Regions from separate parts of the Companilactobacillus sp. y65-5 genome, predicted to be linked through region 2. Evidence: predicted binding sites of a transcription regulator. Region 2 holds the regulator's gene; the other holds the start of a gene.
The links. Region 2 encodes Rex, which represses fermentation and respiration genes when NADH is low (regulators of the CRP and FNR family bind a similar motif). Its sites were predicted from a motif close to TTGTGAANTANTTCACAA; they were not measured.
Positions count from the first base shown of each region.

Region 1: a site for Rex is predicted at 3,675-3,692, ahead of AC27FM_RS06570 (GntP family permease). Genes of this name have one in related genera too.

Region 1 covers NZ_BAAJOA010000003.1:16,140-23,584, reverse strand. The annotation lists gene AC27FM_RS06590 (GNAT family N-acetyltransferase) at 1-103, opposite strand, end outside; gene brnQ (branched-chain amino acid transport system II carrier protein) at 205-1,527, shown strand; gene AC27FM_RS06580 (aldo/keto reductase) at 1,524-2,366, opposite strand; gene AC27FM_RS06575 (CdaR family transcriptional regulator) at 2,384-3,439, opposite strand; gene AC27FM_RS06570 (GntP family permease) at 3,717-4,997, shown strand; gene AC27FM_RS06565 (glycerate kinase family protein) at 5,016-6,161, shown strand; gene AC27FM_RS06560 (YhgE/Pip family protein) at 6,208-7,445, opposite strand, start outside.
Region 2 covers NZ_BAAJOA010000009.1:87,822-95,266, reverse strand. The annotation lists gene groES (co-chaperone GroES) at 10-297, opposite strand; gene AC27FM_RS12320 (CPBP family intramembrane glutamic endopeptidase) at 431-1,057, shown strand; gene AC27FM_RS12315 (cation:dicarboxylate symporter family transporter) at 1,101-2,381, opposite strand; gene manA (mannose-6-phosphate isomerase, class I) at 2,597-3,565, opposite strand; gene AC27FM_RS12305 (redox-sensing transcriptional repressor Rex) at 3,594-4,253, opposite strand; gene AC27FM_RS12300 (ABC-F family ATP-binding cassette domain-containing protein) at 4,395-6,311, shown strand; gene AC27FM_RS12295 (DUF368 domain-containing protein) at 6,382-7,239, shown strand; gene AC27FM_RS12290 (DUF1905 domain-containing protein) at 7,249-7,445, shown strand, end outside.

The DNA.
Region 1 (7,445 bases), on a different contig from region 2:
CGTACATTTGTTTTGCATCATCAGTAGTTAGACGTCGCAGAGTTAATCTTTTGGTATGAAGCGTGACAGTACCAGCAATGACCATGAAAACACCATCTTTCAAAAATAATTACCTAAATCTTACAATATGGGTGAATAATTGTGTAGGAATTTTGTTATTATATTTAGGTGAGTTTTTTAACTCATTTATGAGGTGAAAATTTAATGGAAAATAAGTTATCATGGCGTAACTCGCTATTTATCGGTTCGATGTTGTTTGGCCTATTCTTTGGAGCAGGAAACCTTATCTTTCCAGTCTTTATGGGTCAACAAGCCGGACAAAACGTCGTTCCAGCAATTTTTGGATTCTTAATAACCGGGATTGGATTACCGTTATTAGGCGTTGCTGGGATGGGATTGACACGTTCTAATAGTGTTTTTGAATTATCAGAGAAGGTCAATCGTCCCTTTGCATATATCTTTACGATGCTATTGTATTTGACGATTGGACCTTTCTTCGCGACACCAAGACTAGCAACTTCGTCATTTCAAATGGGATTGGCTCCATTCACACCAGTTGAAAATCAAAAAGTAGTTCTAGCAATTTTTTCAATCGTCTTCTTTGCAGTTTCGTGGTGGTTTGCTCGTAAGCCAAGTAAGTTGATGACATATGTCGGCAAATGGCTGACGCCGATCTTTTTGATCTTGTTAGGGATCTTGATCGTGACAGCCTTTGTCAAACCAATGGGTGATCTGTCAGCACTTCCACAAAAGGCTTATCGCACTAGCCCGATCTTGTCAGGTTTTACAGAAGGATACAATACGATGGACGCCTTAGCTTCGTTAGCTTTTGGTGTCGTAGTTATTGATTCGATCAAAGACCTAGGTATTACGAAGCCAGCCCAGATTGCTAGAGAAACTATCAAGTCAGGTACAATCAGTATTATTTTAATGGGAATCTTATATGCCTTACTAGCATTGATCGGAGCCATGAGTCTAGGTAAGCTGGACTTAGCCGACAATGGTGGTGTGACGTTGGCACAAGTCTTCAGTTATTACTTCGGCTCTGTCGGTAGTTTGTTGCTGGCAGTTATCGTGATCATTGCTTGTTTAAAAACAGCTATTGGTGCCATCTCTGCCTTCGGTGACTCGATGGTCGAGATGTTTCCACGTGCCAACTATCAAGTGATGATCATCGTTGCTACCGTCTTGTCATGTCTGATGTCAAATGTCGGTTTGACGAATATCATCAAGTATTCAACTCCAGTTTTGATGTTCATCTATCCTATCGCGATCGTATTGATATTGTTGTCAGTCTTATCGCCGATTTTGGGACATTCAAAACTGCTCTACGGCATAACGCTGCTATTCACACTGGTGCCGGCGATTTTTGCGGGGATCGAAAACATGCCGAAAAATCTCCAAATCCATTCGATACTCAAAATAAATAGCCTCTTACCATTTTCCAGTTTAGGCTTGGGATGGATCGTTCCGGCCTTATTGGGATTGATAATCGGCTATCTTGCAAATAAAATTATTGCGGATTAGATCGTGTCGAGTGGTTCTTCAGTAGCTGGTGCTGGATAATAGTTATCTAAGAGTGCTAACTCATCGCTAGTGAATGTCACGTCTACCGCCTGTAAGTTGCTCTTGAGATGTTCAACCGAACTAGTCTTAGGGATACTTAGGACATCGTTGTTTCTGATTGCCCAAGATAACAGTAATTGAAAGACCGTGATGTGTTTTTGGTCGGCTATTTCTTGGACTATCTCTTTAGGTTGTAAGTAGGCATTTTGGTCAGAACCAAATGGCGAATAACCCATGAATGAAATATCATGTTCTTTTTGCCAGCCGAGAATGCTGAATTCAACGCCACGACTTTCGATGTTGTATAAGTTTTGGTTGATTTGGCAATTTTGACCGTCTGGTAATGAATCGAGTTCTTTTAAGTCGTTTATATCGAAGTTGGAAACACCCCAACTTTTGATGTAACCGGCTTTTTTGACGTCTTCAAGACCAGAGATGGTTTCAGCCAGTGGAGTATCGCCACGCCAATGTAGTAAGTAAGAATCCAGGTAGTCAGTCTGGAGCCTCTTCAGACTGTCGTGCAAACTTTTTTTGATCAATTCGGGAGTTGCGTGATGAGGATAGAACTTAGAAATCAATTGGAACTTATCGCGGTCATAACCTTGAATGGCCTTACCAACCAAAGTTTCGGACTCACCTTCGCCATACATCTCGGCCGTGTCGATCAAGGTGATGCCGTGTTCTAATCCGTAGCGAATCGTCTTTACTTCTTCGTCAAACTTGTCAGCTTTTTCACCGATACGCCAGGTGCCCATACCAATAATTGATGTAGGTTGTTCATTAAATTTTATTCGTCGCATATTTTTTCTCCTAATTTTTAATGATTTCTTTTGTAGATCAGTTCTTGGAAGAATAAGTAGTTCACATACAGTTTAAAGGTTTCATCTAGGTTGTGTAAATCTAAAACGAACAATTCTGAGATTTTATTTAGTCGATAATTTGTAGTATTGCGATGAATATGTAATTGGACTGAAGTTTGCGTGACACTACAATTGGATTTGAAGTAACACGCCAGCGTATCGATCAATTCACGACCGCTGTCAGTTTGATAGAGATTGTTGAATTTATTGATCAAATGTTTTGAGGATAGGTCAGTCGCTAGGATGCGATCGATAAAACTTATTTGTGAATAAAAATGTGTATCGGATAAATTAAATATTTTGGAAATATGAATCGTACTCTGTGCTTCTTTGATAGATATACCTAAGAGTGTGGTCTTAGTGCCCACACCGATAGTGATACGTTTGCTGTGGGATTTATTGAGATAGTGTTCCATCGCGGAATCAGATGCGGTGATGATTACGGTGCTGTGCGGTGATAAGGCTAAGGTGTAGTCACCGCTATTGACGTTGAGTTTTGTCATGTCGTTTGTTTCGACGACGATGGCGTAGCGCTTCAAGTTGATGTCGATTTGTAATAGTTTGGCTTCGATTTCTAATTCACTCTGATCATCTAGATCATCTGTGACTTCGATCCACTGATAGAGAAATCTATTAAGGCGATTCTTGTGTTGTGCTTCCACTTGATTGTTATAACTCTGCGTGATCAATAATTCGGTCGAGATTTTTAAGAGTGAGGCGAGCGGTGTAACTTTTTCAGGGTCACCAGTTATCCCGACAACACCGATGATTTGATTTTGGAATTGGACGGGAATATTGACGCCCGGTTGTCCATGTGTCCCGTATGACTGAATCATCGGTAAAGTTTCGCCGTTAGCGATGGCATCGACGGCACCAACATGCAACGTCTGGATACGGGATTTATCACCGCTGGCAATGATGTAGCCGTGCTCATTCATCATATTGATATTGTAGGGGATACTGTCCATCATTTTATCAACGATCGATTGAGCGAGGATCGGGTCAAGTTTCATTTTGATGCCTCCATTTTGTGAAAAAAGCACAATCTAGGTTTATGACAACCGTTTTGTTAAATATTTCATAAATACGTTTACTTGTGCTTTTGATTATTTTTCATGATAAATAAAAATAATAATCCTATTATACCAATAACGGAATCCGTTTTCATATTTAAACGACAAAAAACTTTGTGCAAATGCACATTGAACAAAAATTATCGAAAAGATATTATATTCTTCGTAAATTGAATTGTTAATATTTTAACAAGAATGTGTTTGAGGAGGAGATCAGATGATCGCATGGTGGGCAGCCTTAATTGGTTTAGCTTTAGCAATTATTTTAATTTTATTCAAAGTCAATCCTGTCTATTCGTTGATGATGGGAAGTATTGTCGGATGTTTATTGGGAGGAATGGGATTAGCCAAGACTACTACTATCATTGTTGATGGAAGTTCCGGAGTTATGGGGACGATTGTCAGAGTTATTGCTGCTGGTGTTTTAGCGGGCGTAATGATGGAATCTGGTGCCGCTAATGTCATTGCTACTAACATCGTCAGTCACTTCAGTGATAGATTGACAATCTTGGCACTAGCTCTATCAACGATGGTATTGACTGGCGTAGGTATTTTTATCCCAGTCGCCGTCTTGATCGTTGCACCGATCGCGTTAGAGGTCGGTCAAAAAATGCATTATAGCAAGCTATCATTACTAGTTGCTTTATCTGGTGGTGGAAAGGCGGGAAATATTATTTCGCCTAATCCTAATACGATCGCTGCCGCTAAGGGTTTCAATGTTGAATTATCTCAAGTCATGATTGCAGACTTCATCCCTGCAGTCGTTGGTTTACTAGTTGCCGTGATTTTGGCAATGTTGATCAAGAATAAAGGAACTTTTGTACCTGAAGATCAAAAATTCACTAAAAAAGAAGTTAAAGACTTGCCAAGTTTTGGTGCCGCAATAACTACACCACTAGTTGCCGTAGTCTTATTGTTGATAACTCCAGTCGGGGACGTGTTAGGTATCAAAGCCCTATCGAGTATCAATATCGATGCAATGTATATTCTACCGATCGCTGGTTTAGTAGGAACACTAGCTATGGGACAACAACGTAAGTTTCTAACCTACATGAAGAACGGACTAGCTCGAATGACAGATGTTGTTATGATCTTGATCGGTGCCGGTGCTATCGCTGGATTGATTTCAGCTTCAGATCTACCACAACAGATTGTTTCGTTAGTTAAGATGTCAGGTGTCTCAGGTTCATTCTTAGCACCAATCGCTGGTATCTTGATGGCAGCCGCTACTGGTTCGACATCGACAGGTGTGATCTTAGCTTCTAATTCCTTCAGTAAGTCGATCATGGCGCTCGGTATCACAGGTACTGGTGCAGCCGCAATGGTCCACACTGGAGCCACAGTTATCGATCAACTACCACATGGTAATTACTTCCACGTAACTGCCGAAGCAGTTCATATGAACTTCAAAGAGAGAATGAGTGTCGTTTTCTGGGAGATGTTAGTCGGATTATCAATGACGATCGTTGCCACATTAATGTACGGTGGATTGTTCTAAAAAAAGGAGAGATGAAAGATGAAATTTGTACTAGCCCCAGATTCATTTAAAAATTCTTTAACTGCCAAACAAGTGGCACAAGCAATGCAAACAGGACTTGAAAGAGTCTATCCAGATGCTGAATATGTCAGAGTACCGATGGCAGATGGCGGTGAAGGGACGGTTCAATCACTAGTAGATGCTAAGAATGGTAAAATCCTGACAGAGCAAGTCATCAATCCCTTGGGTGCTCCAACAGAAGCACATTATGGAGTGATTGACGACGGTGAAGTTGCCGTGATTGAAATGGCTGAAGCATCAGGGATTCAATTTATCAACGACTTCACGAAGAATCCCTATATCACGACGACTTATGGGACCGGTCAATTGATGAAGGCAGCAATCGAACGTGGTGCCAGAACTATCATCATCGGTATCGGAGGTTCAGCGACCAATGATGGTGGCGCAGGGATGGCACAGGCTCTAGGGGCACATTTACTGGATGAACAAGGTGAAGAACTCAAGTATGGTGGAGCTGTACTGGAAAAACTAGCTAAGATCGATGTCAGTGAGATGATGCCAGAATTGAATGATGTCAAAATAGTTGTCGCATCTGATGTAACTAATCCCTTAACTGGTAAAGATGGAGCTTCGTATGTCTTCGGACCACAAAAAGGTGCGAGTGCTGAAATGGTCGAATTCTTAGATCAGGCACTGTCACATTACGCTGACGTGATCAAGCGTGACTTAGGCAAGGACTTAGAACAAACACCTGGTGCTGGAGCTGCTGGCGGTTTGGGTGCGGGATTATTAGCCTTCACAAATGCCAAACTTCAATCAGGTGTCGACATCGTGGTCGATTACACTGGCTTGCAAGAACAAGTAAGAGATGCTGATGTAGTCCTAACAGGTGAGGGTCAGATAGACTTCCAGACTAAGTTTGGAAAGACCCCTATCGGTGTCAGCCAAGCTACTAAGAGCGTTAATCCAGATGCAACAGTCATTGGGGTCGCTGGGAGTGTCGGTGATAGGATTTCAGAACTATACCCGCTCGGTATTGATGCGATTTTTACTTGTGTACCCGGTGTAGAGAGCTTGGATAAGGCGATTACTGATTCACAAAAAAATATCGAACAAGTATCTGAAAATATTGGACGCTTGATAAAAAGTCGTATGAAAGCATAGAAAAAGCTGAGATAAATTTTATCTCAGTTTTTTTGAATACATCTTTTTACGTAAGTGATCTCTCGGCAGTACGACTGTTGAAGTCGATTCGTTTGATTCTTGATCTACGACGAATGAAGAACAAGATACTCATGCCAGTGAAGGCGGCAGTGATACCTAAGAGAGTTATCATTTCAGAGACAGCGGAGTTGCCGATCATGAGTGTCTCTCTTAATCCTGCAACGCTGTATGACATTGGTAGCCAGGGGTGGATGGCATTGAAGAAGCCATTGGAGAGTTGGATCGGATAAGTTCCAGCTGATCCACCTAATTGTAATACCAATAGGATCATACTCAAGAACGCTCCAACTTTACCTAGGACTAAGTTCAACCAACCGATTATCGACATAAATACTAGAGCAGTGCAGAAGATCATTCCTAGAGTGGCGAAGGGATGGATCGGTGCGAGACCATCGATCATAGTCAATAATCCAAATACGATCACGGCTTCAAACACCGCAAAGACTAATTGAACAGAAGCTTTACTGATCCACCAGCTAACACCACTGCGTGGGTATTTTCTAGGCGAATAAGTATCGAACATCATATTGAATGCTAAAGCTCCAACGAACAAGGAGACTGACAGCATGTAAGGTGCCATACCAGTTCCGTTATTAGGAGCGTCATCATGATCGGTATGTTTGGTAGTTGCTGGTTTAGCGATTTGATTATACGTCAGTTGACTTGGATTAACTCGGGCCTTCTTAGCTCCCTTAGCTAATTGTGTAGCTAAGGTCTTGTTACCTGAAGTCGCAGTAGTCAAGCCTGAGCCTAATTGAGCTGATCCAGACGCTAATTTGTTGGCACCGGTTGAAATCTGATCGGCGCCACTGCCTAGTTGGTTTGCACCAGAGGTCAAGCTGTCATTGTTGCTAGTCAGCTTATTGAAACCAGAGCTTAATTGATCAGCACCACTACTGAGTTGTGAGATGCCACTTTGCAATGTTGGCATTTGCGAGTCCAAGGAATTGATACCACTGCTCAAGGACTCGGAACCCGACATGAGACTATTGCTGTTGTTAGCGAGTTGATTGCTCCCAGAAGCCACTTGATCAGCTCCAGAGGCTAGCGTTGATGTGCTATCGTTCAATTGAGTAATACCACTGTTGAGCTGATTCATGCCTGAATCCACTGTGACTAGACTAGTCGTCAATTGTTTAGAGCCGTCGGTGAGTTGTCCGATGGCGGTAGTTAGACCGGATTGGGACATGGCGGTTAATGACGATTGGATAGTTCCTAGACCAT
Region 2 (7,445 bases):
TAGTTTCTATTATTTTTCAACAATTGCCATAACGTCTTTTTCGTGTAAGATTAAATAATCAGTGTCATCAAACTTAACATTTGAGCCAGCATACTTATCAAAAAGTACTTTGTCGCCAACCTTGATGTGCATTGGTAATGTCTTTCCATCTTCTGTTATTGAGCCTTCACCCACAGCAACAACCTCAGCTGTTTGTGGCTTTTCTTTAGCGTTGTTTGCAAGAACAATGCCACCTACTGTCTTCTCTTCTTCTTTATCGACTGTTACAATAACTCTGTCTCCAAGTGGTTTTAACAATTTGAATGCCTCCGATGATTAATATTTATTTTAAATTTAGCACTCCATGTTCTGTTGTGCTAATCACATGTTTTATATTAACATTTTATTGTGAACATGCAAGTATTTACCTTTAGAAAAAACGGGAGAAATTATGAAATATTCAACAAATCAATTTTTAACACTCGCCACATACGTAGTCCTGCTCTTTATTGGATCGTTCTTGTCACTAATCAAGCTAACCGGTTCAGCCTATTTTATTATTTTGACTTTGGCAGCAATTTTGGCTACGGGAACTATGATTTTTTTAACTCAAAAAAGTTCTCCAAACGAACTAGAAGAACCTACCGACTTGAATCACAAGTTACAGTGGATCATCGTCGGTACGGTCGGAGCCTTGATCATCCAATTAGGCATTGGCTTCGTTGATCAGCAGCTCTTCCATGCATCGACAGATTCAGCTAATACGCTACAAATGCTGACGCTGATTCACGCCTATCCATATTACTTAGCCTACGTCCTCATCTGTGCACCGATCATGGAGGAAATAATTTTTAGACGTGTCTTTTTCTCCAACCTGATCAAGCCGACTAATATTTATTGGGCAGCATTGATCTCTGCGCTCTTCTTCGCCTTCATGCATCAAGATACTAGATTCTTAGTCTACGTCGCCATGGGATTATGGTTCTCGTTTATTTATTACAAGTCAAAAAATATTTACGTTAGTGCCGGGAGTCATCTTGTGATGAATACCTTAGTAGTTATGATCAGCATGAGATAAAAAAATAGTGAAAACCTCATTAAAGAGATTTTCACTATTTTTTTTACATTCCGCGCTTATATTCAGAAACGTATTTTTGCCGCTTATCGTCATCGAATTCATTTTCACTCTTAGCGATAATAATCGTAGCGAGTGAATTACCAACAACGTTAACTGCGGTACGTCCCATATCGACTAGACGGTCGATACCAGCGATAAATGTTAATCCTTGCATAGGAACACCGATCGTCGATACAGTGGCCAAGAGAACGACAAATGAAGCTCCTGGAACACCTGCCATACCTTTTGAAGTTAGCATCAAGACAACTATCAACGTGATCTGTTGACCGATCGATAAGTTGATATGATATGCCTGTGCCAAGAACAAGGCTGCCAACGACTGATAAATAGCTGAACCATCAAGGTTGAACGTATAGCCAGTAGGGATAACAAATGAAACGATACCCTTACTTGCTCCATATTTTTGCATCTTATCCATCATCTTAGGTAGAGCGGCCTCAGAACTGGCAGTGGTGAATGCTAGCACAAATTCGTTCTCGATGATTCTAAATAATTCAAAGAAATCTACATGGAATAGTCTACCGACAAAATACATGATGACGAAAACGAAGAATGCCATAGTTGCATAAGCAATAATGATAAACAATGCTAACGGCTTCAGAGAATCGAATCCCATCTCAGCGACTGTTACACCGATTAACGCACAGACACCGATCGGAGCCGTACGCATGACCCAATTCGTTACTTTAAACATTACATTAGCGACAGCATTCAGTAAGTCAGTGATTATTTTACCTTCCTTACCGAGTGATGCCGTTCCTAAACCGAATAAAACTGAGAAGAAGATGACTGGTAACATGTCACCTTTACCCATTGCCGCAAAAATATTAGTTGGGATGATACTCATCAAGACTGACCAGATACCTGAGTGCTTTGCGGCGGTGGCAGAGGCAGTATACTGTGAAATGCTTGAACCCTTCAATTCATGGATGTTGATATAAGATCCCGGATGCGTGATATTAGCAACGACAATACCAATAATAATAGCCAAAGTAGTCATAACTTCAAAGTACACCAAAGTCTTCAAACCGATACGGCCTAATTTTCTGATATCACCCATATTGGCGATACCAACCGTCAAACATGAAATAACAATAGGCAAGACGATCATTTGGATCAGCGAGATGAACATCGTTCCGATGTTTTGCATGACTGTTATAGCGCCCTTGTTGTGATAGAAAATCTGTCCTAGAACTATACCTAGAATTAGACCGATAATGATTTGCCAGCCTAGACTAAGCCGAAAAAACTTTTGCTTTTGCAATTTAATGCCCCCTTAAAACGTCGGTTTTTATTATAGCAGACTTTTGTAAATTTAATCATATTAAAATAATATTAATAATTTTCGATAAATTAATTTAAATATAAATATAATCACATCAGAAAAACCACCAACTAAATAAAATTATATTTATTTTAGACAATAAAAGCACCTCGCTATTTACGAATAAGGTAAATAGCGAGGTGCTCTGTATTTTATTAATCTTCACCAGATTCTGAAGCGATAATATCTAGATCTCCGCTGATATTCCATGAATCAACTGTCGCAGGTACGATCAAATGATCGCCCTTCTTCAAGTCGTAGTCAGTGCCATCAACAGAGATTTGACCTGCTCCATTGAGAACTGAAACCAACGTATACTTACCAATGTCATGTTGCAATGTCACTGGTTCTTTTATTTCCCAACGGTAAACTGAGAAGTAGGGTGATATTGGTGGCTTAACGAAAGTAGTAAATTTATTTTCACCATCTGTTTTGCTTTGAATATCTAGTTTTGGATCTTCATTAGGTACTGTGATAGTATCCTCTGACTGTTTGATATGTAATTCACGTTTCTTGCCTGTGCTCTTTTCTACACGATCATAGTCGTACAAACGATAAGTCGTATCGGAGCTTTGTTGTGTCTCAAGTACCATGATGCCTTTATTTAAGGCATGGACAGTCCCGCTCGGTACATAGTAGAATTCACCCGGCTTAACAGGAACTTTTCTCAATAAGTGATCCCAGTCGCCTGACTCGATCATTTGGTCTAGTTCTTCTCTGGTTTTTGCATGATGTCCATAGACTAAATATGAATTAGGTTCAGCGTCGATGATATACCAGCACTCAGTCTTACCTAATTCGTGTTCATGTTTCCAAGCATATTCATTGTCTGGGTGCACTTGAACAGAAAGACTAGCGTTGGCATCTAGGATTTTTGTGAGCAAAGGAAAAACTCTTCCCTTGGGATTGCCAAATAATTCTGAATGACTGTTCCACAAATCCTCCACAGATTGACCTGCAAATTCACCGTTCTTCACTTCAGAGCGACCATGAGGATGGCCGGAGATGGCCCAACACTCACCAATATCACCATCAGGGATGTCATAGCCGAATTGAGTTTCTAAACGACGTCCGCCCCAAATCTTATTATGAAAAACCGGTTTTAAAAATAATGGTTCACTCATGCAAATACCCTCCAATTTTGTATTGCCTCTATTGATCCTCGCTCTGTTCTTCCTCTAGTGACTTATCACGATCTAAGAAGAAAATCAGCGTTTGCAATTCGTTCGCTAAATCAACATAGTGAACACGAATCGAGTTAGGAACATTAATGATCACAGGTGTGAAGTTAAGAATTCCCTTAACTCCTGCCTCTGTCAATAAATCAGCTGTTGTTTGTGCTGCATTAGATGATACAGTTAGAATGCAGACGTCGATTTGTTGCAAGTTGAGCTGTTCCTTCAATTCATTGACATGATAAACAGGCACACCGCTCTTAACAGTGCCGACGATTGATTCATCAATATCAAAAGCTGCGGCAATTCTCACATTATTAGTACGAGAAAAGTTATAATTTAATAAGGCATTACCCAAATTACCAACGCCGACTAAGGCAACGTTGGTTCTCTTATCTTGATTCAAGAGTTTTTTGAAGAAAGCTACTAGTTCATTAACATCGTAGCCGTAGCCTCTCTTACCGAGTGCACCTAGATATGAAAAGTCACGTCTAATAGTTGCACTGTCAATTTTTACACCTTCAGATAGTTCACCTGAAGAGATTTTTTTGGTACCTTCATCCTTTAGGAATTGGAAGTATCGATAATAAATTGGTAAACGCTTAATAGTTGCGTTTGGTACTGTTGTTTTTGTCATATTTATCCCACCGTTATGTGCGTAGTTTCACTAACTATAATAGTAATTAATATTAACAAAAAACGCAACAGCTTACGGCTAGAAAAGGCAGAAAATTCTAATTAATGATAAAATTGTGAATATACAAAGGAGTTTATTAACTTGATTTTATTACAAGCCCAAAGCATAACCAAAAATTTCGGAACGAAAAAACTTTTTTCTAACGTAAGTTTTGAAGTTCAAGATAACAGTAGAATCGGACTCGTTGGTCGTAATGGTGTTGGTAAATCAACACTATTGAAGATTATTTCCGATCAAGAAAATTATAACAGTGGCAACATTGCCCTAAAAAAAGACACAAATATTGGTTACCTAGCTCAAGATTCAGGATTGAATAGTGACAATAAAATTTTTGATGAGATGGAACAAGTATTTGAATATCTCAAAAAGCAAGAAAAACAAATGCACGAGCTAGAAACTAGATTAGCCGATAACTCGGTCAGTGATTATGACCAGATCTTAAAACAATATGATCAACTCCAAAATACTTTTAGACAAGAGAATGGATACGGATACCAATCCGAAATCAGAAGTGTTCTCAAAGGTTTTGGCTTTGAGGAAGAAGTCTGGCAAGAAAAAATATCTACGCTATCTGGTGGAGAACGTTCACGACTAGCAATGGCAAAGATGTTGCTAGAACATCATGATATATTGCTACTTGATGAACCAACTAACCACTTGGATATTGATACTGTGGAGTGGTTAGAAGGATATCTGAAGAACTATCGTGGAGCCTTAGTCATCATCTCCCATGATCAGTATTTCTTGGACAAAGTCGTGACAGAGATTGTTGAGATCAATCATCATTCCTCAATCCACTACTCTGGTAACTATACTTTTTATTTGAAAGAAAAGAAAAAGAACCAAGAAGTAGAATGGAAACATTATGAAGAACAACAAGCTGAGATCAAAAAGACTGAGGAATATATCCAGAAAAATATTGTCCGTGCTTCAACCACCAAGATGGCCCAAAGTCGCCGTAAGAAGTTGGAAAAAATGGAAATTATGGATCGCCCCGGTTCTGATCAAGGTTCGGTTCACTTCTCATTTCAGATCGACAAGGAAAGTGGTAATGATGTCCTATTGATCAAGGACGCCGCCATCGGATATGAAAAAGATCAAGTTATGTCTGAACCAATAAATTTGGATGTCAAAAAAGGTGAACGGGTTGGTATCATCGGACCTAACGGTATCGGTAAGTCTACCTTGCTCAAAACCATTCTCGGTCAGATACCGATATTAAAGGGAACTTATCAGTTTGGCGCCAATGTTCAAATCGGATATTACGATCAGAACTTAAATAATCTCGATCCACAAAAAGATGTCTTGCATGAAATCTGGGATCACTATCCCCTATTGGATGAGCAAGTAATCCGCAATACTTTAGGTTCTTTCTTATTCAGTGGTGATGACGTTTTGAAACCCGTTGCCGGATTATCTGGGGGAGAAAAGGCCCGATTGACTTTGACCAAATTATCAATGGAACACGACAACTTTCTAGTAATGGACGAACCGACTAACCACTTGGATATCGACAGTAAGGAAGTCTTGGAAGACGCTCTGAGTACTTTTGCCGGAACAGTCTTATTCGTATCACATGACCGTTACCTATTGAATACACTTGCCGATAGAGTAATCGATATCGGCTCCAGTGGAAGTACGACTTATCTCGGTGATTATGACTACTATCTCGAGAAGACTACTGAGAAGCAAGAAGCAACTGATGAGGTCAAAGAAAGTAATACTGTCAGTGAAAAGAAGGTTAAGTATCAACAATCCAAGGAACAACAAAAACAAGAACGTAAGTTAAAACGTCAAGTTGAAGAATTGGAAAATCAAATTTCTGAGTTAGATAAGCGTAATGAACAGATTCAATTGGAAATGGCTAAAGAAGAGAACTTGTCATCGTATACTAAACTAGCCGACTTTCAAAAAGAACTCGAAGAAAATAAGTCACAACAAAGTAGTTTAGAGGATGACTGGACTGAATTATCGATGGAACTTGAGGACATGCAATAGTATTTTAATTGCTATGTCATAATATTTTTGATACTCTGAAATTTCTAAATAAAAAAATTGTGAGAAAAATATGCAGAACAAACGACAAGAGAATTTTTTCATCCGGTTGTTTAAGGGTGTCATAATTGCCCTTGGGTTTATTTTACCCGGTGTCTCTGGAGGAGTCTTGGCAGCCATACTTGGTATTTATGAACGATTACTACATTTTATGGCACATATTAGAGAGAATTTTAAGGTTGATTTTTTATATTTTCTACCAGTTGGTATTGGTGGAATCATTGGAATCGGCTTATTGTCTAAGCCCTTAGAGTTTTTATTGGAACATTATCAGGTGATCGTACTATGGGGATTCGCTGGCGCAATCATCGGTACCATGCCATCCCTTATCCGCGCTTCTACCTCACGTAGCCGTCGTGATATGGTTGATGTTATGTGGTTCTTTTTCATGTTGATCTTCGGTGGACTGTTCCTATTCTTTATGAGCAAAATATTCGGTACCATTCCCGCAAATTTCTTAGGATTCGTGATTGCTGGGATGTTGATAGCATTAGGAGTGTTGGTCCCTGGACTTAGCCCGTCTAATTTGTTATTGATACTTGGATTATATACACCAATGTTAAATGGCTTCAAAAACTTTGATATCGTTGGAGTTTTCTTACCAATTGCTATTGGTGGCGCCGTTGCAATGGTACTGTTCTCCAAAGGAATGGAATACTTGATCCAAAATCACCATTCCCGAGTTTATCATTTTATTCTAGGGATCGTACTTGCTAGTACCATACTCATCCTTGTGCCTAGCCCCTACTCTTCTGAGAGTATCTCTTACGCTGGTATCAGTAGTGGAACAATTATCTTGAGCATCGTCATGTTCGTGCTTGGGGCTCTCTTGGGACTGTGGATGAGTAGCTTAGAAGAAAAATATAAGTAGGTGAATGCTTTGGCTAAGGAATATAAATATAGCTCCGTGATCAAAAGTGCCGAAATAGGCAAAGGCGGCGCTTATGTGGAATTCCCATACGACATCCGTCAAGAGTTTGGTAAGGGACGTGTTAAAGTTCACGCCACTTTCGATGGTGTCGATTATGATGGAAGCATCGTAAATATGGGTGTCAAAAACGATGACGGATCCATTTG